Regions from separate parts of the Caldimonas thermodepolymerans genome, predicted to be linked through region 2. Evidence: predicted binding sites of a transcription regulator. Region 2 holds the regulator's gene; the other holds the start of a gene.
The links. The regulator NrdR, encoded in region 2, represses ribonucleotide reductase genes. The targets are predictions, from matches to a motif close to CACNANATNTNGTG.

Region 1: IS481_RS14560 (ribonucleoside-diphosphate reductase subunit alpha) is a predicted target of NrdR. The motif match lies at 2,658-2,671, and genes of this name have one in related genera.

What each region holds. Positions count from the first base shown of each region.
Region 1 is NZ_CP064338.1:3,082,225-3,097,030, reverse strand. It holds gene IS481_RS14575 (sensor histidine kinase) at 1-251, shown strand, start outside; gene IS481_RS14570 (sigma-54-dependent transcriptional regulator) at 248-1,801, shown strand; gene ampD (1,6-anhydro-N-acetylmuramyl-L-alanine amidase AmpD) at 1,802-2,386, shown strand; gene IS481_RS14560 (ribonucleoside-diphosphate reductase subunit alpha) at 2,899-5,814, shown strand; gene IS481_RS14555 (ribonucleotide-diphosphate reductase subunit beta) at 6,005-7,252, shown strand; gene IS481_RS14550 (histone H1-like DNA-binding protein) at 7,468-8,010, shown strand; gene IS481_RS14545 (DUF167 domain-containing protein) at 8,082-8,414, shown strand; gene IS481_RS14540 (carbohydrate kinase family protein) at 8,424-9,332, opposite strand; gene IS481_RS18540 (zinc-ribbon and DUF3426 domain-containing protein) at 9,364-10,470, opposite strand; gene prmA (50S ribosomal protein L11 methyltransferase) at 10,511-11,416, opposite strand; gene accC (acetyl-CoA carboxylase biotin carboxylase subunit) at 11,472-12,821, opposite strand; gene accB (acetyl-CoA carboxylase biotin carboxyl carrier protein) at 12,955-13,431, opposite strand; gene aroQ (type II 3-dehydroquinate dehydratase) at 13,535-13,981, opposite strand; gene IS481_RS14510 (TlpA disulfide reductase family protein) at 14,077-14,604, opposite strand; gene IS481_RS14505 (hypothetical protein) at 14,601-14,806, opposite strand, start outside.
Region 2 is NZ_CP064338.1:2,700,057-2,714,862, reverse strand. It holds gene nusB (transcription antitermination factor NusB) at 1-352, opposite strand, end outside; gene ribH (6,7-dimethyl-8-ribityllumazine synthase) at 349-813, opposite strand; gene ribBA (bifunctional 3,4-dihydroxy-2-butanone-4-phosphate synthase/GTP cyclohydrolase II) at 861-1,964, opposite strand; gene IS481_RS12780 (riboflavin synthase) at 2,012-2,644, opposite strand; gene ribD (bifunctional diaminohydroxyphosphoribosylaminopyrimidine deaminase/5-amino-6-(5-phosphoribosylamino)uracil reductase RibD) at 2,680-3,792, opposite strand; gene IS481_RS12770 (GspH/FimT family pseudopilin) at 3,932-4,480, shown strand; gene pilV (type IV pilus modification protein PilV) at 4,477-5,052, shown strand; gene IS481_RS12760 (PilW family protein) at 5,055-5,939, shown strand; gene IS481_RS12755 (pilus assembly PilX family protein) at 6,038-6,556, shown strand; gene IS481_RS12750 (pilus assembly protein) at 6,621-10,277, shown strand; gene IS481_RS12745 (type IV pilin protein) at 10,295-10,744, shown strand; gene nrdR (transcriptional regulator NrdR) at 10,818-11,261, opposite strand; gene glyA (serine hydroxymethyltransferase) at 11,280-12,527, opposite strand; ZMP/ZTP riboswitch at 12,612-12,740, opposite strand; gene IS481_RS12730 (lytic transglycosylase domain-containing protein) at 12,804-13,718, opposite strand; gene ubiD (4-hydroxy-3-polyprenylbenzoate decarboxylase) at 13,970-14,806, shown strand, end outside.

The DNA of each region.
Region 1 (14,806 bases), 380 kb from region 2:
GCAGCGACGGCCCCCCCATTCCTCCCGACGTGGAGCGTTACTTATTCGAGCCTTTCTTCTCGACGCGCAGTCGGGGCACGGGGTTGGGCCTGTATATTTGCAAGGAGTTGTGCGAGCGCTACGGCGCGACGATCGACTACCGGCTGCGCAGCGCGCAGTACACGGCGCGCAACGAGTTCTACTTGGTCATGCGGGTCGTGCCGCTCGGTCCCCAAGACGTACCTTCCGCCAGTCTCAACCTGACGCGATGACATCTGCCTCTCACTACAGCCTGCTGGTGGTCGACGACGAACCTGACCTGCGCACCCTGTACGAGCTGACGCTGCTGCGCGAGGGCTATGACGTCGAGGCGGCCGCCACGGTCGAGGATGCCTGGGCCCGCCTGAAGGACCGCACCTACAGCGCCGTCATCACCGACATGCGGCTGCCCGACGGCACGGGGCTGGACCTGCTGCGCCGGCTCGAGGAGGCCGGCCGCCGCGAGAAGACCATCATGATCACCGCCTTCGGTTCGCCCGAGAACGCGGTCGAGGCGCTGAAGGCGGGGGCCTATGACTACCTCACCAAGCCGGTGGACCTGAAGCAGTTCCGCACCGTGGTCGCCTCGGCGCTTGGTCGGCCCAGCGCGGTGCCGGCCTCGGGGGCGGCGGCCAGCTCGGCGGTGCCGGCTGCGCCGCACACGCGCGGCAGCGTGCGCGTGACCGCCCCGGCGGTGCTGGTGACCGGCGCGTCCGGCGCGATGGAGCGCATGGCCGGCATGTCGCCGGCGATGCAGCAGGTGCGCAGCCTGATCGAGAAGGTCGCGCGCAGCATGGCGCCGGTGCTGGTGCAGGGCGAATCGGGCACCGGCAAGGAGCTGGTCGCGCGCTCGATCCACGAAGTCAGCGCGCGCCGTGGCCAGCCGTTCATCGCGGTCAACTGCGGCGCCATCCCCGAGCAGCTGCTGGAGGCCGAGTTCTTCGGCTACCGCAAGGGGGCCTTCACCGGCGCCAACGAGGACCGCGAAGGCTTCTTCCAGGCCGCGCGCGGCGGCACGCTGTTCCTCGACGAGATCGGCGACCTGCCGCTGTCGATGCAGTCCAAGCTGCTGCGCGTGATCCAGGAGCGGGCGGTGCGCCCGGTCGGCGCGGTCGCCGAGACGCCGATCGACGTGCGCATCGTCAGCGCCACCCACAAGGACCTTGCCGCCGAGGTGCAGGCCGGCCGTTTCCGCCAGGACCTGTACTACCGCCTCAACGTGATCCAGATCCGCGTGCCGGCGCTGCGCGAGCGGCTGGAGGACCTGCCGCTGATCTGCGAGCGCGTGCTCGAGCGCATCGCGCAGGACGCCGAGGTCTGGCCGCCGCCGCGCCTGACGCCGGCCGCGCTGGCGCACCTGGCGCGCTATCCCTTCCCCGGCAACATCCGCGAGCTGGAGAACCTGCTGCACCGTGCGGTGGCCCTGTCCGGAGGCGAGTGGATCGACCAGCCCGACCTCGAGCTGCCCGACGCGGTGCTCAACGAAACGGCGCTGCAGGAGGCCGACGCGCCCCTCGTGACCGGCGGTGTAGAGCTGCCGGCCGCGCGCGGGGCGGGCGCCGTGCCGCCGGCCTCGCAGGCCCCCTTGCCCAGCGACCTGGCGGCCTACCTCGACGAGGTCGAGCGCGACATCCTGATCCGCGCGCTCGAGCGGCACCGCTACAACCGCACCGCTGCCGGCGCGAGCCTCGGGCTGTCGCTGCGCCAGATGCGCTACCGCATGGCGCGCCTGGGCGTGATGGTGGCCGAGCACGGCGTGGCGGTCGAATCCGACGACCACTGAATGACCATCACCGCGGGCAGCCCGGACGGCTGGCGTGACGGCTGGTACGCTGCGGCGCGCCACATCGCCTCGCCCAACTTCGGCCCGCGTCCGCCGGGCACGCGCATCGACCTGGTGGTGGTGCACTCGATCAGCCTGCCGCCCGGCGTCTACGGCGGTCCGCACATCGAGCAGCTGTTCACCAACACGCTGGACTGGGACGCGCACCCGTACTTCCAGCAGATCCGTGGCCTGGAGGTCTCGGCGCACTTCGTGATCCGCCGCGACGGCGAGCTGCTGCAGTTCGTCTCCTGCGACGACCGCGCCTGGCATGCGGGGCGCTCGTGCTTTGGCGGCCGCGAGAACTGCAACGACTACTCGATCGGCATCGAGCTCGAGGGCCTGGAGGGCGGGCGCTTCGAGCCGGCGCAGTACCAGGTGCTCGCGCGCCTGCTGCATGCGCTGAAGCGGCGCTACCCGATCGAGCACGTCGCAGGCCACGAGCATGTCGCGCCGGGCCGCAAGCAGGACCCCGGTCCAGGGTTCGACTGGGCGCTGATCGCGCGCATGACACAGTGGCCCGATCGGTATTTTCCCGGGGCGTGAGCGCCTCTTCGTGAGGCGAGTTGCGCGAGGCGCGCGCAAACGCGGCACGGGGGGCGGCGTGAGAACTCCAGCAGCGAAGCGGCCTGGGCGGGCAAATCGCCGCGCCAGCCCAACGCTGATGCGGGATGTGCCTGCCACTGCCAGCACTGATGCGTGCAGACGGCGCATCGCACTCTCCTGGTGCCGGCCTCGCATGCAAAAAAACGGGCTCGCGTCAATCCTTCTTCGGGTTGGTCCGGACGCTAGAGGTAGCGCTTGAAGTCGGGCGGGGCGCTAGATATAGTGTCCCGTCATGGTATCCTCGCGCCCTCGCAAAAACGCCGAGCCATCCGTGTGCGAATGCCGCGGTCCTTGGCGCGAAGCCGCCTCCGCCGTGCCCGGCACGGTCACGGCAGCGGGGGCCATGCACCCGAACACTCCACCCTCGACGCAACTGCACGCCCCGGTGCCGGGGTCGCTGCGTTGAGGGTTTCGTTTTTTCGATCGAGCTTGAACAACAAGGAAGGGAACACATGCAGACCATCAGCACCAGCGTCGATCCGCAAGCTGCGGGCAGCGTCCCGGGGACTCCCCGTCCGGCGGTAGCCGCCGCCTCGGCCTACGCGGGCTACCAGATCATTCGTCGCAACGGTGCGGTGGTGGCCTTCGAGCCGAACAAGATCGCGGTGGCCCTGATGAAGGCCTTCCTCGCCGTGCACGGCACGCAGGGGGCGGCCTCGGCCAGCGTGCGCGAGACGGTCGACGGGCTGACCGAGACCGTGGTGCGTGCGCTGCTGCGCTCGCGCCCGAACGGCGGCACGTTCCACATCGAGGACGTCCAGGACCACGTCGAGCTGGCGCTGATGCGCGGCGGCCACCACGAGGTCGCGCGCGCCTACGTGCTGTACCGCGAGCGCCGCGCGCAGGAGCGCGCCCGCCAGCAGGGCACCCAGCAGGAAGCCGCGGCGCAGGAGCCGGTGCTGCACGTGATCGACGGCGGCCAGCGCGTGCCGCTGGACATGGGCAAGCTGCAGGCCCTGGTCAACTCCGCCTGCGAGGGCCTGGGCGAGGACGTGCGCCCCGAGCCCATCCTGGCCGAGACCAAGCGCAACCTGTACGACGGCGTGCCGATGGACGAGGTGCACAAGGCCGCCATCCTGGCCGCGCGCACGCTGATCGAGAAGGACCCCGGCTACACCCGCGTCACCGCCCGCCTGCTGCTGCACACGATCCGCAAGGAGGTGCTGGGCGAGGAGGTCACCCACGCCGAGATGCACGAGCGCTACGCCGAGTACTTCCCGCAGTTCGTCAAGAAGGGCGTCGAGGCCGAGCTGCTCGACGAGAAGCTGCTGCAGTTCGACCTGAAGCAGCTGGGCGCGGCGCTGAAGGCCGACCGCGACCTGCAGTTCGACTACCTGGGCCTGCAGACCCTGTACGACCGCTACTTCCTGCACGTCGACGGCACCCGCATCGAGCTGCCGCAGGCCTTCTTCATGCGCGTCGCGATGGGCCTGGCGCTCAACGAGATCGAGCGCGAGGCGCGCGCGATCGAGTTCTATGAAGTGCTGTCCAGCTTCGACTTCATGTCCTCGACGCCGACGCTGTTCAACTCCGGCACGCGCCGCTCGCAGCTGTCGAGCTGCTACCTGACCACCGTGCCGGACGACCTGGACGGCATCTACGAGGCGATCAAGGAGAACGCGCTGCTGTCGAAGTTCGCCGGCGGCCTGGGCAACGACTGGACCCGCGTGCGCGCGCTGGGCAGCCACATCAAGGGCACCAACGGCAAGAGCCAGGGCGTCGTGCCGTTCCTGAAGGTGGTCAACGACACCGCGGTGGCGGTCAACCAGGGCGGCAAGCGCAAGGGCGCGGTCTGCGCCTACCTGGAGAGCTGGCACCTGGACGTCGAGGAGTTCCTGGAGCTGCGCAAGAACACCGGCGACGACCGCCGTCGCACCCACGACATGAACACGGCCAACTGGATCCCGGACCTGTTCATGAAGCGGGTGATGGAAAACGGCGAGTGGACGCTGTTCTCGCCCTCGACCTGCCCGGACCTGCACGACAAGTTCGGCAAGGAGTTCGAGGAGGCCTACGTCCGCTACGAGGAGAAGGTCGCGCGCGGCGAGATCAAGCTGTACAAGAAGGTGCGCGCCGTCGACCTGTGGCGCAAGATGCTGACGATGCTGTTCGAGACCGGGCATCCCTGGATCACCTTCAAGGATGCCTGCAACGTGCGCTCGCCCCAGCAGCATGTCGGCGTGGTGCACAGCAGCAACCTGTGCACCGAGATCACGCTCAATACCAGCGACAACGAGATCGCGGTGTGCAACCTGGGCTCGGTCAACCTGGCGCGCCACCTCAAGGACGGCGGCATCGACCACGAGAAGCTGAAGAAGACCGTGCGCACCGCGATGCGCATGCTCGACAACGTCATCGACATCAACTACTACGCGGTCAAGAAGGCGCGCGACTCCAACCTGCGCCACCGCCCGGTCGGCCTGGGCGTGATGGCCTTCCAGGACGCCCTGTACCAGCTGCGCATCCCCTACGCCAGCCAGGAGGCGGTGGAGTTCGCCGACCGCTCGATGGAAGCCGTCTGCTACTACGCCTACTGGGCCTCGACCGAGCTGGCCGAGGAGCGCGGCCGCTACTCCAGCTACAAGGGCTCGCTGTGGGACCGCGGCATCCTGCCGATCGACTCGATCGACCTGCTGGCCGAGCAGCGCGGCGGCTACGTCGAGGTCGACCGCTCCCGCACGATGGACTGGGACGCGCTGCGCGAGCGCATCCGCCAGCACGGCATGCGCAACTCCAACTGCGTGGCGATCGCACCGACGGCGACCATCTCCAACATCGTCGGCGTCGACGCGTCCATCGAGCCCTGCTTCGGCAACCTGTCGGTCAAGTCCAACCTGTCCGGCGAGTTCACGGTCATCAACGAATACCTGGTGCGTGACCTGAAGAAGCTGGGCCTGTGGGACGACGTGATGGTCATGGACCTGAAGCACTTCGACGGTTCGCTGCGCCGCATCGACCGCGTGCCCGAGGACCTGAAGCAGCTGTACGCCACCGCCTTCGAGATCGAGCCGGTGTGGCTGGTCGAGGCCGCGGCGCGTCGCCAGAAGTGGATCGACCAGGCCCAGTCGCTCAACATCTACATGGCCGGCGCCTCGGGCCGCAAGCTCGACGAGACCTACAAGCTCGCCTGGCTGCGTGGCCTGAAGACCACCTACTACCTGCGCACCATCGGCGCGACCCATGCGGAGAAGTCGACCGTGAAGTCCTCCGGCCAGCTCAACGCGGTGCCGTCGCAGGGGGGCGTCTCGGCGCTCGACGCCGCGGCCCAGGCGGCGCAGGCGCAGATGGCTGCCGCGGCCGACAACGTGCCGGCCACCGACATCAAGTTCTGCGCGATCGACGACCCGACCTGCGAGGCCTGCCAGTGATCGCGTGATCCAGCGCAGCCAAGGTGCCGCACCTGCGCGTGCGGCACCGCGCTGCGCCGGACCACGACAGGCACGTCCCCGACGCGATGACAGCGATGCGACACCGCAACAAGTTCATCGTCCGGATGTCAAGAAGTGCTTGGTGTTTTGACGCAACAATCTCATAATTCGCCCCCATAGGAAGTCCACCATGTTGGTTTGGGAAGAAGAATTCCATCCCTCGACTGATCGCACGACGAGCACCGCGCCGAACCCCTCCAGTGCCGCGCGGGCCATGCCAGCGTCGCCCCAACAATCGGTGTCCGTTGCTTCCTCCGCTGCAGCGTTCGCTGACCCCCAACTGCAACTCCAGCCCGCCGTCTCCGCCTTCGGTGGTGCAGCCGCGCCCGTGGCCTCGCACAGCGTGCAGTCGACCAGCACGCGCCGCGTCAACGTCGCGGACAAGCGCATCATCAACGGCCAGACCGACGTCAACCAGCTGGTGCCGTTCAAGTACAAGTGGGCCTGGGAGAAGTACCTCGCCACCTGCGCCAACCACTGGATGCCGCAAGAGATCAACATGTCTCGCGACATCGCGCTGTGGAAGGACCCGAACGGCCTGACCGAGGACGAGCGCCGCATCGTCAAGCGCAACCTCGGTTTCTTCGTGACCGCCGACTCGCTGGCGGCCAACAACATCGTGCTGGGCACCTACCGGCACATCACCGCCCCCGAATGCCGCCAGTTCCTGCTGCGCCAGGCCTTCGAGGAGGCGATCCACACCCACGCCTACCAGTACATCGTCGAGTCGCTGGGCCTGGACGAGTCCGAGATCTTCAACGCCTACCACGAGATCCCGTCGATCCGGGACAAGGACGAGTTCCTGATCCCGTTCATCGACGCGATCATGCACCCGGACTTCCACACCGGCACGCCGGAGAACGACCAGACGCTGCTGAAGTCGCTGATCGTCTTCGCCTGCCTGATGGAGGGCCTGTTCTTCTACGTCGGCTTCACCCAGATCCTGGCGCTGGGGCGCCAGAACAAGATGACGGGCGCGGCCGAGCAGTACCAGTACATCCTGCGCGACGAGTCGATGCACTGCAACTTCGGCATCGACCTGATCAACCAGATCAAGCTCGAGAACCCGCACCTGTGGACGCCGGAGTTCCGGGCCGAGATCAAGGCGCTGTTCCTCAAGGCGGTCGAGCTGGAGTACCGCTACGCCGAGGACACCATGCCGCGCGGCGTGCTGGGGCTGAACGCTTCGATGTTCAAGGGCTATCTGCGCTACATCGCGAACCGGCGCGCGACGCAGATCGGCCTGGAGCCGCTCTTCCCGAACGAGGAGAACCCGTTCCCGTGGATGAGCGAGATGATTGACCTGAAGAAGGAACGCAATTTCTTCGAGACCCGCGTCATCGAGTACCAGTCCGGTGGCGCGTTGTCCTGGGATTGACGCGACGCGCAGGCACGAACGCTGCTCTCCAGGTCATGATGAAGAAGAGATCAAGATTCGCAGGTGAGGACCGCCAGACGCAGAAGCTGCGGTCCTTGCCTGCCACCCGATTCACGGCACCGGGGCGTCGCTCCGGGATGAACTTCCGGGCCGTGGATACCCGCGTTGTATCGATCAGCGCGGTGCTCTTTGCCACTTGATCAAGGAGAATCGTTATGGCAACTGCGAAGAAACCGGCCGCCAAGAAGGCCGCTCCCGCGAAGAAGGCTGCAGCCAAGAAGGCACCGGCGAAGAAGGCCGCTGCCAAGAAGGCGCCGGCGAAGAAGGTCGTCGCCAAGAAGGCCGCGCCGGCCAAGAAGGTCGCGGTGAAGAAGGTCGCCGCGAAGAAGGCGGCCCCGGCGAAGAAGGCCGTCGCCAAGAAGGCGCCGGCGAAGAAGGTCGCTGCCAAGAAGGCCGCACCGGCGAAGAAGGCCGTCGCGAAGAAGGTCGCCGCCAAGAAGGCGCCTGCGAAGAAGGCCGTCGCCAAGAAGGCTCCGGCGAAGAAGGTCGCTGCCAAGAAGGCTGCACCGGCGAAGAAGGCTGCTGCGAAGAAGCCTGCTGCCAAGAAGCCTGCGGCGAAGAAGCCCGCAGCCAAGAAGGCTGCGAAGAAGGCCGCCGCTGCCCCTGCTGCGGCTCCTGCGCCTGCTCCGGCTCCGGTGGCCAAGACCACGCTCAGCCCCCAGGCTGCGTGGCCGTTCCCGACCGGCGCGCGTCCCTGAAGCGGGATTTGCTTTCACGTCAAAACCCGGCCCTGGCCGGGTTTTTTCATGGACCCTCTCACTGCTGACCGATGAGTGCCTCCGCCGACCTTCCCAGCTTTGCCCGACGCACCCGGCACGGGCTCGAGCTCGACGTCAGCGTGATTCCCAATGCCAAGCGCACCGAGGTGGTCGGGCTGCATGACGGGGCGCTGCGGGTGCGCTTGCACGCGCCGCCGGTGGATGGCAAGGCCAACGAGGCGCTGATCCGCTGGCTGGCCGAGCAGCTCGGCGTCGCGCGCGCCTCGCTGTCGCTGCTGCGCGGGCAGACCGCGCGCCGCAAGACGGTGAGCCTGGCCACGGACGCGAGCGACGCACGGCTGGTCGCGCTGCTCGCGCGCCTGGTGCCGCCCGCGGAAGGCTGAGGCCGGCGCTCAGGCGAGGCCGAGGGCGGCGCGGTCGATGCGGTGGTTCTGCGGACCGGCGCAGGCGATCTTGATCGCTCCGACACGGTTGCCGAGCTCGGCGCAGCGCACCAGGTCCCAGCCGCGCTCCAGCCCGTACAGCAGCGCGCCGCGGAATGCGTCACCGCAGCCGGTCGGGTCGACCACGGCACTGGCCGTCACGCCCGGCACGTGCACCTTCTCGCCGCCGGTCCAGACCTCGCAGCCGTGCGCCCCGAGCGTCACGATGATGCCCTGCAGGTGCGAGCGCGACAGTTCGGCGAGGTCCGAGCCGGTGCGTTCGCACAGCAGCCGCGCCTCGTAGTCGTTGACCGCCACCCAGGTGGCCTGCGCGACGAAGCGGCGCAGTTCGTCGCCGTTGAACATCGGCAGGCCCTGGCCCGGGTCGAACACGAAGGGGATGCCCGCGGCGGCCAGCTGCTCGGCATGCTGCAGCATCGCGTCGCGTCCGTCGGGTGCGATGATGGCCAGGCGGATGTCCTCGCGTGCCTGCACCACGTTCCGGTGCGCGAACTGCATCGCGCCGGGGTGGAACGCGGTGATCTGGTTGTTGTCCGCGTCGGTCATGATGATGGCCTGCGCGGTGTAGCTGTCCCCGACCACCTGCACGAATTCGGTGGACACGCCCCACTCGCGCATGCGGTCCAGATAGCTCTGCCCGTCGGCGCCGAGCGCCGCCATCACCAGCGGTTCGCCGCCCAGCTGCTTGAGCGTGTAGGCGATGTTGCCGGCGCAGCCGCCGAACTCGCGGCGCAGCGTCGGCACCAGGAAGGAGACGTTCAGGATGTGGATCTGCTCCGGCAGGATCTGCTCCTGGAACCGTCCGGGGAAGGTGGTGATGGTGTCGAAGGCGAGCGAGCCGCAGATCAGGGCAGGCATGTGTGCTCCAGGGAGTGGATGGCGACGTTCTTCAGGGGTAGAAGGCGCTGACGGTGAAGCTGGCCACGCGCCGGCCGGGGCTGGTGAACTCCAGGTCCAGCGAGACCTCCGAGCGCGGCGCGATCACGACCTGCCGGTGGCGGAAGTCTGCCGGCGACAGCGCGCGGCGCGTGATCAGCTCGCCGTTGTAGTCGGCCAGCCGCAGTTCGATGTGGGGCACGGCCACCGGCACGTTGCCGTCGTTGCGCACCAGCACCGAGAGGCGGTAGCTGTCGGTCGCGGCGCCGGCCGAGAGGCTGCTGCCGCCGATCACGATGGCCTCGATGTGCTGCCAGGGCCCGACGGTGCAGCGGGCCACGTCGCACAGGCGCTCCAGCCAGGGGCGCGTGGCCGGGTAGGTCGCGGCCAGCCGGTCGCGCTGGTGGTGGGCCACCTGCAGCAGCAGGGCGCCGAGCAGCAGGAGCGCCACGAGGCCCAGCACGGCGCGCACCCAGGGGCGGCGCCAGCGCTCCGCGCGCTCGGCCTTGCGCAGGAATTCCGGCGCGACCTCGTCGTCGTCCGCGCTGCTGCGCCGCTCGCGCACGGGGGTGCCGCGCAGGCGTGACTTGCGGCGCGCCGCCTCGCCGCCGGCCGAAGGGGGCGCGGCGCCGAGGCCGGCCGCCACGGCCTGCGACTCGAGTTCGTGTTCCTCGAGGGTGCTGTCGAAGCGTGCGTCGGCAAAGCCGTCGTCCTCGTCCTTCTCGGGGGCCTCGTGGGCCCCGTAGGTGCTGCGGCTCAGGAAGCGCGAGTCGAGCACGTCGTAGGCGGTCGTGACCTCGTCCGCCTCGTCCTCCTCGACCGTCGCCGCTGCGGCCGCGGGCGCGCCGGCGGCGGCCTGCGGGGCAGGGGGGGGCGGCACGGCCGGCGCCGGTGCCGGAGGCGGCGGTGGGGGCGGGACCTGCCTGGCCGGTGCCTGCGCGGCCCGCGGGGCGGGCGCCGGCGGCGGCATGCCGTCGCGCTCGAGGTCGAACAGTCCCTCGATCGCGTTGAAGACTTCGTTGCAGCGCCCGCAGCGGACCCAGCCTTCGGAGACCTTCAGCTGGTCCTGGACGACGCGGAAGGTGGTGTGGCAGGCCGGGCAGCGGGTGGCAAGACTCATGGCGCGAATGATGCCATCGGGACGGCGGCTTGCCGTCCCCTCAGGCCGGTGTGCCGGGGCGGCCCGTCATGAGGATCCAGCCATCCTCCTGGTCGCTGACCTCGAGCCGGCACCACGGGGCGTAGGCCTCGGCGAGCTCGTCGGCCTGGCGCTCGAGGATGCCGGCCAGCACCAGGTGGCCGCCCGGGGCGACATGGCCGCACAGCAGCGGCGCCAGCAGCTTGAGCGGCGTGGCCAGGATGTTGGCGAGCACCAGCGGGTACCGTCCCTGCGCGAGCTCGGGCGGTCCGGCACGCAGCGTCACGCCGTTGGCCTGGGCGTTGGCCTGCGTCGATTCGATCGCCGCCGGGTCGATGTCCACCGCGTCGATCGCCTGCGCGCCATGCAGCGCCGCGCCGATCGCCAGGATGCCCGAGCCGCAGCCGTAGTCCAGCACGCGCTGCCAGCTGGGCGCGAGCGCCGGGGCCTGCTGCGCGATCCAGCGCAGGCACATGCGCGTGGTGGGGTGGGTCCCGGTGCCGAAGGCCAGTCCCGGGTCGAGCCGGATCACGCGGCGCGCCTGCGCCGGCGGCTCGTGCCAGGTCGGCACGATCCAGAACTCGGGCGTGATCTCGACCGGATGGAACTGCGACTGCGTCAGTCGCACCCAGTCCTGGTCCGGCACCGGCTGCATCGCGACCACGTGCACCTCGCTGGCCCAGGGCTGGGCCAGCAGCAGCGTGGCCGCCTCGGTGGCGGCTTCCTCGGTGGGGAACAGGGCGCGCAGCGTCGAGCGGCCCCAGCCGCCCTTGGGTGGCGGCAGGCCCGGCTCGCCGAACAGCGCCTGCTCGGCCTCGGTGCCGGCGTCGGCGTCCTCCACCGAGACCGACAGCGCGTCGAGTTCCATCAGCGCGTCCGAGACGGTGTCGACCAGGTCCTCGCCGGCCAGCAGCAGCAATTCGATCATCGCGTTTCTCCTGCGTCGGCGCCAGCGCCTGGTCGTCGCGGGGACGGGGACGGCGTCACCGCTTGCGCTCGCTCATCCAGCTTTCCAGGTAGTGGATGCTGGTGCCGCCCTCGATGAACTTGGCATCGGCCAGCAGCTCGCGGTGCAGCGGGATGTTGGTCTGGATGCCTTCGACCACCGTTTCCGACAGCGCGATGCGCATGCGTGCCAGCGCCTGCTCGCGGGTGTCGCCATGCACGATGATCTTGCCGATCATCGAATCATAGTTGGGCGGCACGAAGTAGTTGGTGTAGATGTGCGAATCGACGCGCACGCCGGGGCCGCCGGGCGCGTGCCACATCGTGATGCGGCCGGGCGAGGGCGTGAACCTGTACGGGTCCTCGGCGTTGATGCGGCACTCGATCGCGTGGCCGCGCATCTCGATGTGGCGCTGCGAGAACGGCAGCTTCTCGCCGGCGGCCACCCGGATCTGCATCTGCACGATGTCGATGCCGGTGACGAGTTCGGTCACCGGGTGCTCGACCTGCACCCGGGTGTTCATCTCGATGAAGTAGAACTCGCCGTTCTCGTACAGGAACTCGAAGGTGCCGGCGCCGCGGTAGCCGATCTTGCGGCAGGCCTCGGCGCAGCGTGCGCCGATCTTGTCGATGATGCGGCGCGGGATGCCCGGCGCCGGTGCTTCCTCGATGATCTTCTGGTGGCGGCGCTGCATCGAGCAGTCGCGCTCGCCCAGGTACACCGCGTTGCGGTGCTGGTCGGCCAGCACCTGGATCTCGATGTGGCGCGGGTTCTCGAGGAACTTCTCCATGTAGACCGCCGGGTTGCCGAAGGCGGCGCCCGCCTCGGTGCGGGTGGTCTGCACGGCATGGATGAGGGCGGCCTCGGTGTGCACGACGCGCATGCCGCGCCCGCCACCGCCGCCCGCGGCCTTGATGATGACCGGGTAGCCGATCGATCGGGCGATCTTGATGATCTCCTTCGGGTCCTCGGGCAGCGCGCCGTCGGAGCCGGGCACGCAGGGCACGCCGGCCTTGATCATCGCGGCCTTGGCCGAAACCTTGTCGCCCATCAGGCGGATGCACTCGGGCGTGGGGCCGATGAAGGTGAAGCCGCTTTGCTCGACGCGCTCGGCGAAGTCGGCGTTCTCGGACAGGAAGCCGTAGCCCGGGTGGATGGCCTCGGCGTCGGTCACCTCGGCGGCCGAGATGATGGCCGGCATGCTGAGATAGCTCTGGGCCGAGGCGGCCGGGCCGATGCACACCGCCTCGTCGGCGAGCTTCACGTACTTGGCATCGCGGTCGGCTTCGGAATAGACGACGACCGACTTGATGCCCATCTCGCGGCAGGCGCGCTGGATGCGGAGGGCGATCTCTCCGCGGTTGGCAATCAGTATCTTCTTGAACATCGTGATCTCCGCGGCAGGCTCGTCGGGGGCCGGGGCGTTCCCGGCACGGCGTGGTGCCGCTGGGCCAAGCTGGCTGGGTGGCTGATCGCCCGTGCGATCAGGCAGGAGGCAGGGGCGGGTGGCCCCCGCCGGCTCACTCGATCACGAACAGCGGCTGGCCGTATTCGACGGCCTGCCCGTTCTCGCACAGGATCTGGGTGACCGTGCCGGACTTGTCGGCCTCGATCTCGTTCATGATCTTCATCGCCTCGATGATGCACAGCGGGTCGCCTTCCTTGACCTGCTGGCCCAGCTCGACGAAGGGCTTGGCGCCCGGGCTGGAGGCGCGATAGAAGGTGCCGACCATCGGCGACTTGACCACGTGACCCTTGACCTCGGGCGCGGCCGGCGCCGCGGGAGCGGCGGCTGCCGGCGCGGGGGCCGGGGCGGTGACGACCGGCGCCGCCACCGGCGCGGCGACCGGGGCCATCACGACCGGCGCGGCCGAGGCGGCGGTGTGGCCGTCGGACTTGACGATGCGCACCTTGCCGTCGGCTTCGGTGATCTCCAGCTCGGAGATGTTCGACTCCGACACCAGGTCGATGAGGGTCTTGAGCTTGCGTAGATCCATTTCGCTCTCCAACTTTCCTTTTTTGTCGTGATCAGCGGCGTTCGCGCACCAGTGAGCCTCGATCTGTCGTCAATCGCCGTGGGTGAGTGGAGCGGGGGAAGCGTCAGGCCGCGGGTGCGAGACGTTCCAGCGCGTACTCGAGGGCCAGGCGGTAGCCGGTGGCGCCGAGACCGCAGATCACCCCTTCGGCGAGGTCCGAGAAATAGGAGTGCTGCCGGAAGGGTTCGCGCCGGTGCACATTGGACAGGTGCACTTCGACGAAGGGGATGGCCACGCCGGCCAGCGCGTCGCGCAGCGCCACGCTGGTGTGGGTGTAGGCCGCCGGGTTGATGATGATGAAGCGGGTGCCGTCATCGCGCGCCTGGTGGATGCGGTCGACCAGCGCCCCTTCATGGTTGCTTTGGAAGGTTCTCAGTTCAATGCCTCGATCTGCGGCGAACTTGACCAGTTCTGCGTCGATCTGGCTCAAAGTGGTCGACCCGTAGACCTGCGGCTCGCGGGTGCCGAGCAGGTTCAGGTTGGGACCATGCAGAACGAGGATGGACATCAGCGGCGGGTCGTCGGGACGGCCGTCAGTAAAGAAGCCGTGACTTTACGCGCAAATCGGCGCAAATGTCGAGAAATTGTTTTCACAGACCGCGCCGGTCACATAGTTGTTGCATCTGCCCAGCCGGACAGCTCGGCAAAACTGGTTTCGCCCAGCTTGCGGTGCCGCACCGTACCGTCGCGTCCCAGCACGACGGTGAACGGCAGCCCGCCCTGCGGGTTGCCGAGCGCGCGCACCAGCTCCATGCCGGCGTAGCCTCCCAACGCGATCGGGAACGCCACCGGCACCTTGCGCAGGAACTCCTGCACTGGGGCTTGCTGGTCGATCGCGATGCCGACCACCTGCCAGCCCTGCGGCCCGAAGCGTTGGTGGAAGCGATCCAGCTCGGGCATCTCGCGCACGCAGGGGGCACACCAGGTCGCCCAGAAGTTCACGACCAGCGGCCGGCCGCGCAGCGCCTGCATCTCCAGCGTCCGCCCGTCCGGGGTGTCGAAGCGCAGCGACCACAGCGCGGCAGTGTCGGCCGCGTCAGCCGGTGCCGGCCGGCGCCACCAGGCCAGCCCGGCGCCGCCCGCGGCGGCAGCCAGGCCGGCCACGGCGGCCACGGCCCATTGACGGCGGTTCATGGCGTGCCCTCCAGCAGCGCGCGCACGGCGTCCAGGCTGCCTCGTTCGGTGCGCCCGCGTGCGTCCGGCTTGAGCGCACCGCGCAGGTCGTCATGGTCGTAGATCACCAGGTGCACGGAGACGGGCTGGCCCAGCTCCGGGCTGCGGTCGGTCAGCGTCAGCACGTCCACCGGCGCCCCGCGGAAGCCCTGGACGGTGCCGA
Region 2 (14,806 bases):
CCTTGTACGGCACGTCGATGCAGTGCTTGAGCTCGTAGGTGCCGATCATCAGCACCGCATGCTCGACCGGCGACAGCTCGGTCGTCTTGCGGTCGACGTGGCGCGAGAGGATGGCGTCCAGGTCGGCGGCTTCGCGGATGCAGCCGTGCAGCAGCGCGTCGAAGTGGGCGCTGTCGGCCTTGTCGAAGCCTTCGATCTCGCGCAGGTTGGCCTCGATCTCGCCGGCGTCCGAGCCGGACACCAGCCACTGGTACAGGCCCTGCAGCGCCAGCTCGCGCGAGCGGCGGCGCGCCGACTTCTGCGGCGAGCGCCGGCCGGCGGCCTTGGCGGGGGATTTTCCGGAGGAGGTCACGACAGGTCTTCCAGCAGGTTGGCCATCTCCACCGCCACCCGGGCGGCGTCGCGGCCCTTTTCTTCCACGCGGGCCCAGGCCTGCGCCTCGTTCTCGACCGTGAGGATGGCGTTGGCCACCGGGATCTGGTAGTCGAGCGAGACGCGCGTGACGCCGGCCCCGCTTTCGTTGGCGACGAGCTCGAAGTGGTAGGTCTCGCCGCGGATGATGCAGCCCAGCGCGATCAGCGCGTCGAAGCGCTCGCTGTCGGCCATGGCCTGCAGCGCAAGCGGCACCTCGAGCGCGCCCGGCACGGTCACGTGCTGGACGTGCTTGTCCGCCACGCCGAGGGCTTTCAGTTCGGCCAGGCATTCCTGCGCCAGCCGGGCGGTGATGGCCTCGTTGAAACGGGCCTGGACGATGCCGATGCGCAGGTCGGTGCCATCGAGCCGGGCAGCCTGGCCTTTGTCAGCGCCTTGCATGAGGATCCTTCAAGTTCAAGTAGTGGCAGACACGGACGGCCGCCGGCTCACTGCCCCTCGGGCGACAGGAAGCCGGTCACCTCGAAGCCGTAGCCGGCCATCATGCTGGGCATGCGGCGCGGCGTGCCCAGCAGCTTCATGCGCTTGACGCCGAGGTCGCGCAGGATCTGGGCCCCGACGCCGTAGGTGCGCAGGTCCATCTGCGCGCGCGACGGCGTGTGCGGGCGTTCCTCCTCGCGGAAGATGCCCAGCAGGTCCTCGACCGACTCGCCGCAGTTCATCAGCACCGCGACGCAGGCCGGCTCCTGCTGCAGGCGTGCCAGTGCCTTGGGCAGCGGCCAGGAATGCGGGCTGTGTTCGGAGGCGAGCAGGTCGAACACCGACAGCGGCTCGTGCACGCGCACCAGCACCTCGTCCGACGGCCCCCAGCTGCCCTTGACCAGCGCCAGGTGCAGGCCCTCGGAGCGGTCGCGGAACGCGATGCAGCGGAACTCGCCGTACGGCGTGCGCAGCGGCCGTTCACCGACGCGCTCGACCAGCGATTCGTTGCGGCTGCGGTACTCGATCAGGTCCGCGATGGTGCCGATCTTCAGGCCGTGCTTCTCGGCGAACACCTCCAGGTCCGGCAGGCGGGCCATGGTGCCATCGTCGTTCATGATCTCGCAGATCACCGCGGCCGGCGTCAGGCCCGCCATGCGCGCCAGGTCGCAGCCGGCTTCGGTGTGGCCGGCGCGCATCAGCACGCCGCCGTCCTGGGCCTGCAGCGGGAAGATGTGGCCCGGCTGCACCAGGTCGCTCGGCTTGGCGTCCTTGGCCACCGCGACCTGCACGGTGCGGGCGCGGTCGGCGGCCGAGATGCCGGTGGTCACGCCGGTGGCCGCCTCGATCGAGACGGTGAACGCGGTGCCGTGCTTGGTGCCGTTGCGTGCGGCCATGGGCGGCAGCTGCAGCTGCTCGCAGCGCTCGCGCGTGAGCGTCAGGCAGATCAGCCCGCGGCCGTACTTGGCCATGAAGTTGATCGCTTCGGGCGTGACATGGTCCGCGGCGAGGACCAGGTCGCCTTCGTTTTCACGGTCTTCTTCGTCGACGAGGATGACCATCCGCCCGGCGGCGAGCTCGGCGATGATCTCGGGAACAGGTGAAATCGGCATGATGGACGCCATTGTAGGTGGCCGGCCCGCGGCCGGCCGGCGGCAGCTCAGCGGGCGGGGACGGCAGCTGTGCCCAGCATGCGCTCGACGTAGCGGGCGATCAGGTCGACCTCGAGGTTGACCCGGCTGCCCGGTTTCAGCGTGCCGAGCGTGGTGTGCCGGACCGTGTGCGGGATCAGGTTGATGCTGAACTCGCAGCCGTCGGCGCGGTCCTCGACCCGGTTGACGGTCAGGCTCACGCCGTTGACGGTGATCGAGCCCTTGTAGGCCAGGAAGCGCGCCAGCTCGGTGGGCGCCAGCACCCGCAGCTGCCAGGATTCGCCCACCGGCCCCAGGTGCGTGACCGTGCCCAGGCCGTCGACATGGCCGCTGACCAGGTGCCCGCCCAGCCGGTCGTGCGCGCGCAGCGCCTTCTCGAGGTTGACCGGGCCGGGCTCGGCCAGGCCGGCCGTGCGCGCCAGGCTTTCGGCCGAGACGTCGACCGTGAACACGCGCTGCGCGGGGTCGAAGCTGGTGACGGTCATGCAGGCGCCGTTGAGCGCGATGCTGTCGCCCAGCTGGACGTCGTCCAGGAAGCCCTCGGGCGTCTCGACCGCCAGCCGCACGCCGTGCTGCGCGCTGTCGCCCAGGGGAGAAACGGAACGGATGTGGCCGAGGCCGATGATGATGCCGGTGAACATGACCCGGATTGTCGCAGGAGCGCGGGCAGGCGTTTTCAGAAGCGGTCCCGTCCCGGCGGGCGGGCGATGACGCGCAGGTCGGGGCCGACGCGCTGCACGTCGACGAATTCCAGCGCGACGGACCGGTCCAGCGCGGCGAGCGGGGCGAGCTCCAGCATGCCGCGTCCCGGGCCGATCAGCCTGGGCGCCAGGTAGACCAGGAACTCGTCGACCAGTCCCTCGCGCACGAACGAGCCGTTGAGCTTGTGCCCGGCCTCGACGTGCAGCTCGTTGATGCCGCGCGCCGCCAGGTCCGCCAGCATGGCCGGCAGGTCGACCTTGCCGTGCGGGTTGGGCAGGTACTGCACCTCGGCGCCGGCCGCACGCAGGGCCTGCGCGGCGGCCTCGTCGGGGCGGGCCGCGTAGACCAGGACCTGGCCCGGCGGCGGCAGGATGCGCGCCGTAGGCGGCGTCTGCAGGCGCGAGTCGACGATCACCCGCAGCGGCTGCCGGGGCGTTTGCACCTCGCGCACGTCCAGCCGCGGATCGTCCTCCAGCACCGTGCCGATGCCGGTCAGCACCGCGCCCGCCCGGGCCCGCCAGGCATGGCCGTCGGCCCGCGCCGCGGGCGAGGTGATCCACTGGCTGACGCCGTTGTCCAGCGCGGTGCGGCCGTCCAGCGAGGCGGCCACCTTCATGCGCACCCACGGTCGCTGGCGCAGCATGCGCGAGAAGAACCCGAGGTTGACCTCGCGCGCCTCGTCGGCCATCAGCCCCTCGTCCACCTGGATGCCGGCCGCGCGCAGGCGCTCGATCCCGCGGCCGGCGACCAGCGGGTTCGGATCGCGCACCGCCACCACGACGCGGCGCACCCCGGCGCGGACGAGCGCGTCCGCGCAGGGCGGGGTGCGGCCGAAGTGGGAGCAGGGTTCCAGGGTCACGTAGGCCGTGGCGCCGTGCGCTGATCGCCCGCTGGCTGCCAGGGCCTGCAGGGCCGCGACTTCCGCATGGGCGGATCCGGTCGCCTGGGTATGGGCGGCCACGCTGGACCCGTCGGGCAGCACCAGCACGCAGCCCACGGCGGGATTGGGCGGACAGATGATCCTGGCCTGGCGGGCCTGCTCCAGGGCCTGCGCCATCCAGTGGCGGTCGTCGTCGGATCGGCTCATTTCGTGAAATTCATCGCGTTCGGTCGCGGACAGGTGGTGCGGCCCTGCCTTTCATCACACGGCGGGCGCCGGTTGTCGCGATCAAATTGTCGGTGCAGGTGGCGGTCGATAGAGTGGCGACCGTCAGGATAAGGCGAACATGAACAGCAGACCCAATCGCGGCTTCACGCTGATCGAATTGCTGGCAGTGATCTCCATCATGGGGGTGCTCATTGCCATCGGCGTGCCGAGCTTCCGCACTTTCGTTGCCGGTCGCGCCGTCACGGGGCACGTGAGCGAGATCGCGAGCGCCATGCGCCTGGCGCGGGCGGAGGCGATCAAGCGCGGCGCGCCGGTGACGCTGTGCCGCACGACCGAGCCGGACAGCGACGAGCCTTCCTGCTCGTCCGGTGACTGGACCACGGGCTGGGTGATCTTCGTCGATCGCGGCACCCAGGGACAGTTCAACGCGGAAACCGACCAGGTGGTCCAGGTCCACGGGCCGGTGACCAACAGTGGCGGCATCACGCGCAGCGGCAGCGCCTCCATCACCTTCCTGCCCAGCGGTGTCGCCACCGGGGCGGCGGGCAGCTTCACCTTCCTGCCGACCCTGCCCGAAGGCGATGCGAACTTTGCGCGACTGCGCCGTGTCGTGTGCGTGAACTTCGTCGGTTCCACGCGCATGAGCACCACGGGGACATGTTCATGATGAGACCTTCCTTTGCCGCAGGCCATGGCCGCAGGCGCTCCGCCGCCCGCGGGGCGAGCCTGATCGAGGTGCTGGTGGCGTTGCTGATCCTGTCGTTCGGCATGCTGGCCATGGCCGGCCTGCATGCCGCGGCCTTCAGGTACGGAAAGATGTCCCAGTTCCGTGGCGTGGCCACGCAGCTGGCCACCGAGATGGCCGACCGCATGCGCGCCAACGTCGACGGGGCGATGGCGGGGAACTACGTCCACGAGGAAGCCTACGACAGCGGCGCCTCGGCGGTCACGGTGCCCGCCTGCGCCAACCCCGCCGAATGCACGCCGGCCGAGATCGCGGAAGTGGACCTGGCGCAGATGCTCAACACGGTCCGCCTGGCCCTGCCGGGCGGTGGGCTGTACGTCGAACGCGACGCGGCGCAGCCCAACGCCTACAACGTCTGGGTCCTGTGGCTGGATCCCGAGGCTCACGGCAACGACGAGCAGGACGACTCGGCCTCGCTGTCCGGGCTGTGTCCTGAAGGCGCGGGCGTGTCGTCGCCACGGCCGCAATGCATGCCGGTGAGGGTGGTGCTATGAGGATGGATCGACTTCGACATGACCGTCGCCGTCAGGCGGGCCGTTCGCTGGTCGAGATCATGGTGGCGCTGGCGATCGCCGCGGTGATCCTGGCGGCGATCCTCATCACCGTCTCGGGGACGGGCTTGTCCGGACGGCGATACGACGCGCAGGCCCGCCTGAACGACGAGGGCCAGGTGGCGCTGAGCCTGATGAACCGCCACCTGCGCATGGCCGGGTTCTGGATCCCGGGCTCGCCCGTGCAGTCGCTCGACAGCGAGGACATGCTGCGCGGCTGCCGCAACGGCTTCAACAACCCGACGGCGGCCAACTTCGCCAACCTCAGCTGCGCCAGCGGCGCCGGCAACGACGCGATCGCGGTGCGCTACGACGGTCGCCAGCCGGGGATCACGCCGACCGACTGCCTGGGCGCGTCCGCCGGCATCCCGGCCGACGGGTGGGTGGACAACCGCTTCTACATCGCGCAGAGCCCGAGCACCGGCAATCCGGCGCTGTACTGCCGCGGCAACGGTGGCGGCGGGCCGGAGGCGCTGGTCGACAACGTCGAAGCGATGCGCATCCAGTACGGCATCGCGGCTCAGGGGACCCTGTCGGACGATCCGGTGGTCTTCGATCCCCCGGCCTATGGCGGGCGTACCGTCCGGTACCTGAACGCGGACAGCATTGCCAGCTGCGCTTCCGGGTCGACCCCGGCCAACTCGTGGTGTGCGGTCACCAGCATCCGCGTCTGCCTGCTGATGCGCACCGAAGACGGTGCAGCCGACGAGCCCAACACGCCGTACATCGATTGCGACGGCAACACGACCTCCCAGGCGGACCGTCGCATCCGCCGCGCGATGGTCACGACCATCAGCCTGCGCAATCGCACTTCCGTTTCCGCTCCGTGATGACAGAGGCCGCCATGACGATGCAAAGGGCAAGTTCCGGGGGCGCCAGGCGCCGGCACCGAGGACCGCGCCGCGCGCAGTCCCGCGGCGTGGTGCTCGTGATCGCACTGATCCTGCTGGTCGTGATCGGCATCAGCTCGTCTGTGGCGATCCGCACTTCGCTGTTCGGTGACCTGGTCAGCCAGAACATGCGGGCCCAGGCATTGGCCCTGGAGGCCGCGGAGCTGGCGTTGCGCTACTGCGAGAGCCAGGTCGCGGCAGGCAACTACGCCGCCATTTCCGTCATCGAGGGCGGGACCGACGACGAATGGCGCACCGAGAGCAACTGGGATACGGCCAACTCGGTGCCGGCCAGCGTGCTCGGCTCGAACATCAACTATGCCGTGACGCCGCAGTGCATGGTCAAGCGCATGAGCTATGCGGAAGCCTTCCCCGCCGAGAACGTGCCGCCGAACGCCAAGCGCATCAGGGATCGCCTGGAGGATGGCGAAGAGTACGTGTTCATCTTCCGCATCACGGCCCGCGGCTACAGCCCGGACTTCCGTCGGGACGGAGACGGGCGACCCGTCTCGGGCGCACAGGTGACGGTGCAATCGGCGCTGCGCGCGATCCTGTGAGCACTGCGCGATGCACGAAATCCACCGTATCGCAGGACCGATGGTCACGCAAAGGATGACTGACATGGACGCTCCGATTTCCATTGCCCGCCGCGCTGCCCGACGCCGCAGCGCATTCGTACTGGCGGCCGTGCTGGCCGGCATGCAGGCGGTCCCGGCCTGGTCGGCGCCCGCCCAGATGCCGTTCCTGACGCGTACCACCAACCCGGCGCATCCCAACCTGGTCTACACGCTGGACGATTCCGGCTCGATGCAGTGGCAGTCCATGCCCGACTCGACGTTGCCCAGCAGCACCGAGAACAGGTACCGCATGACCTTCCATCACCAGGATCGTCGGGCACGGGTGCTGTCGGGCAACACCAGGTACGAGCCGCAGGTCATCCCGACACGGACCAACGACCTGATCTCGGCGCGGATGCGGTCCCCCGCGTACAACACGCTCTACTACAACCCCGAGATCCGCTACCAACCGTGGTACCGGTCCGACGGGACCCAGTTCGAGAACTCCAACCCTGCGGCGGCATGGATCTATCCGACCGACCGTCCCCCGGTGGGCACTGACACGGAGCGGGAGAACGCCATCAACAACGGGCTGGCGGTCAACCTGATCGGCGAGATCGAGGCCCCCTCGAACGTCGTCTGGTGCCGCTCCAACACCAGCCGGACGGCCAACCCGACGTCGGTGAACGACAGCGCCAACCGCACCAGCTGGACCTGCAACACGATGGACTCGGGGAGGGAGAAGTACGCGCCGGCGACGTACTACGTGCTGAACGGTGCCCCCAACAACCACGCGAACTTCACACGGGTCCGCATCATGGACTCGACCACCTTCACCCGCGGGCCGGGGCGCACCGACTGCACCGTGGTCGGCAACGTCGCCACCTGCACGCAGGAGCAGGAATACCAGAACTTCGCCAACTGGTTCACCTACTACCGGACGCGCCAGTACCTCGCGATCGGCGCCAGCACGCAGGCGTTCGCGACGCTGGATCCCGACTCAGGGCTGCGGGTCGGCTACGGCCGGATCAACAAGGATCAGACCAACATCGACGGGCGCAGCACCGGCACGATCGAGCGGGGGGTGCGGCGCTTCATCGGCAACGACCGCGAGCAGTTCTTCAACTGGCTGCACGGCCAGGGCTGGAGCGACTCCGGTACGCCGCTGAAGCGTGCCATGGACGACGTCGGGCAGTACTACTCCTGGACCGATGCGCGCGGCCCCTGGGGCAACACGCCGGGCACCAACGACACGTCCGCGCAGCTGGAGTGCCGCAAGGCCTACCACATCCTGATGACCGACGGCTACGCCAACGAAACCGGCGGTGCACGTGACACAGCGCGCCAGGGCGACTTCGACAACTCCAACGGCCCGGTGATCACCGGGCCCGGCGGGGCAAGCTACCAGTACACGCCCTCGCGTCCCTACCAGGCCTCGGGCGGCGGCACGCTGGCGGACCTGGCGATGTACTACTGGAACCGCGACCTCAACCCGAACCTGGCCAACCGCGTGCGTCCCGACGCGAGCAACCCGGCGTTCTGGCAGCACATGGTGAACTTCACCGTCGGCCTGGGCGTGGGCGGCACGCTGGCCTACCCGGATGACCTGGCGCGCATCCAGGCCGGCACGCTGAACTGGCCGACCGTGCAGAACAACCATGCCACCACGGTCGACGACCTCTGGCACGCTGCCGTCAACAGCCGCGGGCGCTACCTCAGCGCGCGCGATCCGGCGGAGTTCGCCTCGGCCCTGACCAGCATCCTGGAAGAGATCGCCGAGCGCGAGGCCAGCGAGGGTGGCGTGGCGGCCGCGGCCGCCACGCTGCAGGCCGGCAACCGCAAGTACGTGCCGACCTACCGCACCGGATCCTGGACCGGCAACCTGACCGCCTACGAGCTCGATGCCAACGGGCAGCAGCTCGAGAAGCTCTGGGATGCCGAAAGCAGCCTGCCCGCTGCGGCGAGCCGGAACATCTTCATCGGGACCCGCGCCACGACCGGGGCGAAGGCGGTGGCCTTCACCTGGGATGCGATGTCGACAGAGATGAAGGCCGAGATGGGGGCGAACGCGGTCGCGGCCTGGGTCAACCACCTGCGCGGCGACACCTCGCTGGAAGGCACGACGCAGGGCGGCATCACGCTGCGCCGCCGCATGGCCCGGCTGGGCGACATCGTCAACTCGCAGCCGACCTACGTGGGCGGGCTGGTGGACATGCAGTACCAGTACCTGCCGGAAGGCACGGCGGGGCGTGAGTCCTATCGGGCCTTCGTCAATGCCAAGCGCAGCCGCACCGGCGTGATCTTCGTCGGTGCCAATGACGGCATGCTGCACGGGTTCCGCGACACCGACGGGCGGGAAGTGTTCGCGTTCATCCCCCGCGCGCTGCTGTCGTCGCTGCCGTCGCTCGCATCGTCGTCGTACACGCACCGCTACTTCGTCGATGGCCAGCAGACCGAGAGCGATGCCTACCTCAACGGCTCCTGGCGCAACGTCCTGGTCGGCAGCACCGGTGCGGGCGCGCGGGCGGTCTACGCGCTGGACGTGACCAACCCGACCAGCATGAACGCCGGCAGCGTGCTGTGGGAGTTCGACTCCACCATCGATCCGGAGCTGGGCCATGTGATGGCCCCGATCGAGGTCGGCCGCATGAAGAACGGTGAGTGGGCCGCGGTGTTCGGCAACGGGCCGGACAGCGCCAGCGGCCTGGCGCGCCTGTTCATCGTCAACCTGCGCACCGGCGAGCTGATCCGCAGCATCCAGGCCGGCAACGCGACCAACAACGGCCTGGGCGGCGTGCGCCTGATCCGCGATGCCAACCAGGTGGTGATCGGTGCCTACGCGGGCGACCTGCAGGGCAACGTCTGGAAGTTCGACCTGACTTCGACGACCTCGGCGCAATGGCGGGTGGCGTTCAGCGGCGCCCCGCTGTTCACCGCAACCGATTCCGGCGGTGCGCCCCAGCCGATCATGGCGACGCCGCAGGTGATCAGCCATCCGCGCGGGGGCTACATGGTGCTGGTCGGCACCGGCAAGCTCTACGAGGAAGGGGACCAGACCAACGCCCAGCAGCAGAGCCTGTACGGCCTGTGGGACCAGCAGATCCTGGTGCAGTCGGGCGAGAACTGGGTCTGGTCCAGCGCCGAACGGATCACGACCCGCTCGAGCATCGTCGACCACAGCATCGACGCGGACACGATCTCGGGTTCCGGCGATTCGACCTACTACACGGTGACCACGACGCCGCTGGACTGGACCACGCACCGTGGCTGGTCCCTGCCGTTGACCATCGTGGCCGGCCAGCGCAACCTGCTGTCGCCGCAGTTCCTGTTCGGCTATGCGCTGTTCGAGACCATGGCGCCGTCGGCCGAGGGCACGGTCAACCCGTGCGAGGATGCCAACAGCGGGGTCGGCTACAACCTCGTCCTCAACCCGCTGACCGGTGCCATGCCGACCATCCCGATCTTCGACACCAACGGGGACGGCGTGATCGATTCGCGGGACACCGTCGCCGCGGGCGCGCAGACCACCTGGGACGGCCGCGACGTGGTGCTGCGGGAGCGTCCCAACCCCTGTCCGTCGGGCGACTGCGGGGACAATCCTTCGCCGTGCCCGCCCGGCACCAAGCAGGCCGTGCTGGCGGGCGCGTCGGCGGGCAACATCTCCACCTGCATCCCGATCCCGCCGCCGCAGCGTTGGTGGTGGCGCCAGCTGTTCGAATGAAGGAATCGAGAGTTTCTATGAGTGATGTCGCAAAGCAGCGTGCGATCCGTCGGGCCAGGGGCTTCACGCTGATCGAACTGATGATCGTCGTGGTGATCCTGGGTATCCTGGCCACGATTGCCTACCCGAACTACAGGGAGTACGTGCGGCGCGGCCAGCGTGCCGAGGCGCGCTCCACGTTGCTCGAGGCGGCGCAGTTCATGGCCCGCTTCTATGCGGCCAACGACCGCTACGACGAGACCCGCAACGGGACTGAAGTGGCGCTGCCCGAGACGCTGCGCCGCTCGCCCGCCAACGGGACGCAAAGCTACGCGATCAGCCTGGCCAGCGTGACCGCGACGTCGTACACCCTGCAGGCGGTGCCGACCGGCGGGATGGCCGATGACCGTTGCGGCACCCTGACGCTGACCAGCACCGGCCAGCGCGGGGCCAGCGGTGGCGCACCCGTCGCCGAATGCTGGAAGTAGGGATCCCGCCTGGCACATCGGTTCGTCCCGATGTGCCTGCCAGCCGCACCGAGCCGGCCTGCGGCCAGCGGCTTCAGATCTCCTTGATCAGCCGGCTGAACTCGTCCACGTCCTCGAAGCTGCGGTAGACCGACGCAAAGCGCACGTAGGCGACCTTGTCCAGCTTCTTGAGCTCGCGCATCACGAGCTCGCCCAGCTTCGAGCTCTGCACTTCGCGCATGCCGCTGGAACGCAGCTTCTGCTCGATGCGCTGCAAGGCCGCGTCGACCTGTTCCAGGCTGACCGGTCGCTTGCGCAGCGCCAGCATCATCGAGGCACGCATCTTGGCCGGATCGAACTCGGCGCGGCTGCCGTCCTTCTTGACGACGGACGGCATGGTCACCTCGGCCCGCTCGTAGGTGGTGAAGCGGGTGTCGCAGGACAGGCAGCGCCGCCGGCGCCGGATGACGTCGCCCTCGTCCGATTCCCGGGTCTCGACGACCTGGGTTTCTTCGTGGCCGCAGAAGGGGCAACGCATGGGACGAGGGCCTCGGGCTCAGCGGTAGACCGGGAAGCGCCGGGTCAGCTCGGCCACCTTGGCGCGCACCGTCTCGATGGTCGCTTCGTCGTGCGGGTTGTCGAGCACGTCGGCGATCAGGTGTGCGGTCTGGATGGCCTCGGCTTCCTTGAAGCCGCGCGTCGTCATCGCGGGCGACCCCAGGCGGATGCCGCTGGTGATCATCGGCTTCTGCGGGTCGTTCGGGATGCCGTTCTTGTTGCAGGTGATGTGGGCACGGCCCAGCACCGCCTCGGCTTCCTTGCCGGTCAGGCCCTTGGGACGCAGGTCGACCAGCATCACGTGGCTTTCGGTGCGGCCGCTGACGATGCGCAGGCCACGCGCGATCAGCGTCTCGGCCATGGCCTGGGCGTTCTTCACCACCTGCTGCTGGTAGGCCTTGAACTCGGGCGACAGCGCTTCCTTGAAGGCCACGGCCTTGGCCGCGATCACGTGCATCAGCGGGCCACCCTGGATGCCCGGGAAGATCGCGCTGTTGATCTGCTTGGCGACATGGTCCTTCATCAGGATGATGCCGCCGCGCGGGCCGCGCAGGCTCTTGTGGGTGGTCGAGGTGACCACGTCGGCGAACGGCACCGGGTTGGGGTAGACGCCCGCGGCGACCAGGCCGGCGTAGTGGGCCATGTCGACCATGAAGTAGGCGCCGACCGCCTTCGCCACCTTGGCGAAGCGTTCGAAGTCGATGCGCAGGCTGTAGGCCGAGGCGCCGGCGATGATCAGCTTGGGCTTGTGCTCGTGGGCCAGCCGCTCCATCGCGTCGTAGTCGATCTCTTCCTTCTCGTTCAGGCCGTAGCTGACGACCTTGAACCACTTGCCGCTCATGTTCAGCGGCATGCCGTGGGTCAGGTGACCGCCTTCGGCCAGGCTCATGCCCATGATGGTGTCGCCGGGCTGCAGCAGCCCGAAGAACACGCCCTGGTTGGCCTGCGAGCCGGAGTTGGGCTGGACGTTGGCGTGCTCGGCGCCGAACAGTTCCTTCACGCGGTCGATCGCCAGCTGCTCGACGATGTCGACGTATTCGCAGCCGCCGTAGTAGCGCTTGCCGGGGTAGCCCTCGGCGTACTTGTTGGTCAGCTGCGAGCCCTGCGCGGCCATCACGGCCGGCGAGGCGTAGTTTTCCGAGGCGATCAGCTCGATGTGGTCTTCCTGGCGCTGGTTTTCCTTCTGGATGGCAGCCCAGAGTTCGGGATCGACGTTGGCAATGGTGGAAACGGAGCGGTCAAACATGACTGGCAGTCCTCTTCGTGGCAAGAAGTCCCTCTACTCGACAGCTGCCGCGCACCAACGGCATGGCAACGGACGTGATCGACAGAGGGCTGCCCAGGCGAACGGCTGAAACGGCGAGGCGCCGGCTGCACTTCCCGGTGGTTCACCACCTTCGGCGCGCGGGGATCGCAAGGGGGCGGTCCCGGGGCCTTATCGCCAGTTGTGCAACCGGCGAAGTGTACTGGATCACGAAAAAAGGGGCCCGCGCGGGACCCCTTGTCGGCGTCGGCGCCAGGCTCACTCGGCCAGCGCGACCTGTTGCGTGGCGCTGCGGGTCAGCTTGTCGTCGGCCGGCTCGGCCGATGCCGGCGGTGTGGCCGGCGCGGTCGTGGCCGGACTGGACTGCACGGTGCGGATGGTGTGCGGCGCCATGACGGGCACGTGGCGGCCGGCCGCCACGTTGCGCAGGTGCTGTTGCTCGGACAGCACCTTGGCGGCATAGCCGCCGTCGTCCGGCAGGTTGGCCGCGCCGACGTAGTGGCGCAGGCCGCCTTCCAGGCTGCCGGCGCGCGCGATGCATTCGCGCAGCACCTTCACGCCCACGCGCAGGTTGGTGACCGGATCGAAGGCGGCATGGGTGCCGCCGAAGGGCTCGTACTTGTCGTTGTGCACGCGGGTCATCACCTGCATCAGCCCCTGCGCGCCGACCGGGCTCTGCGCGAACGGGTTGAAGCCGGATTCGATCGCCATGATGGCCAGGATCAGCGTCGGGTCGACTCCGGCGCCTTCGCCGACGTGCCAGGCTTCCTTCACCAGCCGCGCCAGCGGCTCGGGGGCGACCCGGTAGCGGCGCGACAGCCACAGGGTGATCGCGGCCTGCTGCTGGGACAGCTCGGACGGGTCCGCCGCGGTGGCGCGGGTGATCGCCTTCGGGTCGGCCAGGTGGGCGAGGAAGCTGTCGGGCGAGGACGCCACGCGCGCTTCGTGGCGGGCCTGCAGCCAGCCCAGCGCCTGCACCTCCAGCGCATGGCGCAGCTCGGGCTTGCCGAAGGCGAACACGGCGGCTGCCAGCACCAGGAAGCCCACGAAGGCCAGCCCGTTGTGGCTCAGTTCCAGCAGGCCATGGCCGACGTCCTTGATGAACACCGAGGCCGAGTTGATGGCCGCGTCGCGTGCGCTCTGCAGGGAGCGCCATCCATCGAACGCTGTCATGTCACTCCTTTCCTCCCGTCGGGTTCGATGCTGAGCGCTGGTGGGGTGGCTCATGCCCGACGGCGATAATGCGCCGCGTCCTTGGAATGCGGGCGTCGAGCCAAGCGGCTCGCGCCGGCTGCGGCTTTGATAGGCAGCGTCGCACCGATGACCGGTGCGGGTAATCCCCTAAGCAAGGGGACTGGCGGATTCTAGGGATGCGGCAAATAACCGGTCAAGCATTTCAATGCTGTGCCTAATGAGATTTGGTAATGAAATATCGGGATCTGCGTGACTTCGTGGCGCAGCTGGAGCAACAGGGCCTGCTGAGTCGGGTGCACGAACCAGTCTCCACGCGGCTGGAAATGACAGCGCTCGCTGACCGCGTGCTGAAGGCCGGCGGGCCGGCGCTGTGGTTCGAGCAGCCAATCGGTTACAAATTCCCGGTGCTGGCCAACCTGTTCGGCACGCCGCAGCGGGTGGCGCTGGGCATGGGGGCCGATGACGTCTCCGAACTGCGCCGGATCGGCCAGGTGCTGGCCAACCTCAAGGAACCCGAGCCGCCCCGCGGCCTGAAGGACGCCGGCAAGCTGCTGCAGATGGCCAAGGCGCTGTGGTCCATGAAGCCGGTGCAGCGGCGCAGCGCGCCCTGCCAGGAGGTGGTGTGGGAAGGCGGCGACGTGGACCTCACGCGCCTGCCCATCCAGTACTGCTGGCCGGAGGATGCCGCGCCGCTGGTGACCTGGGGCCTGGTGATCACGCGCGGGCCGCAGGGCGTGGCGCGTCCGCGGCGCCGGCAGAACCTGGGCATCTATCGCCAGCAGCTCATCGGTCGTCGCCAGCTGATCATGCGCTGGCTGGTCCACCGCGGCGGGGCGCTGGACTTCCGCGACTTCGCGCTGGCCAACCCGGGGCAGCCGTTCCCGGTCGCGGTGGCGCTGGGCGCCGATCCGGCCACCATCCTCGGCGCGGTGACGCCGGTGCCGGACACATTGTCCGAATACCAGTTCGCGGGGCTGCTGCGCGGCGGGCCGACCGAGGTGGTGGCCTCGGGCGTCGGCGAGGGCGAGCTCAAGCTGCAGGTGCCGGCCAGCGCCGAGATCGTGCTC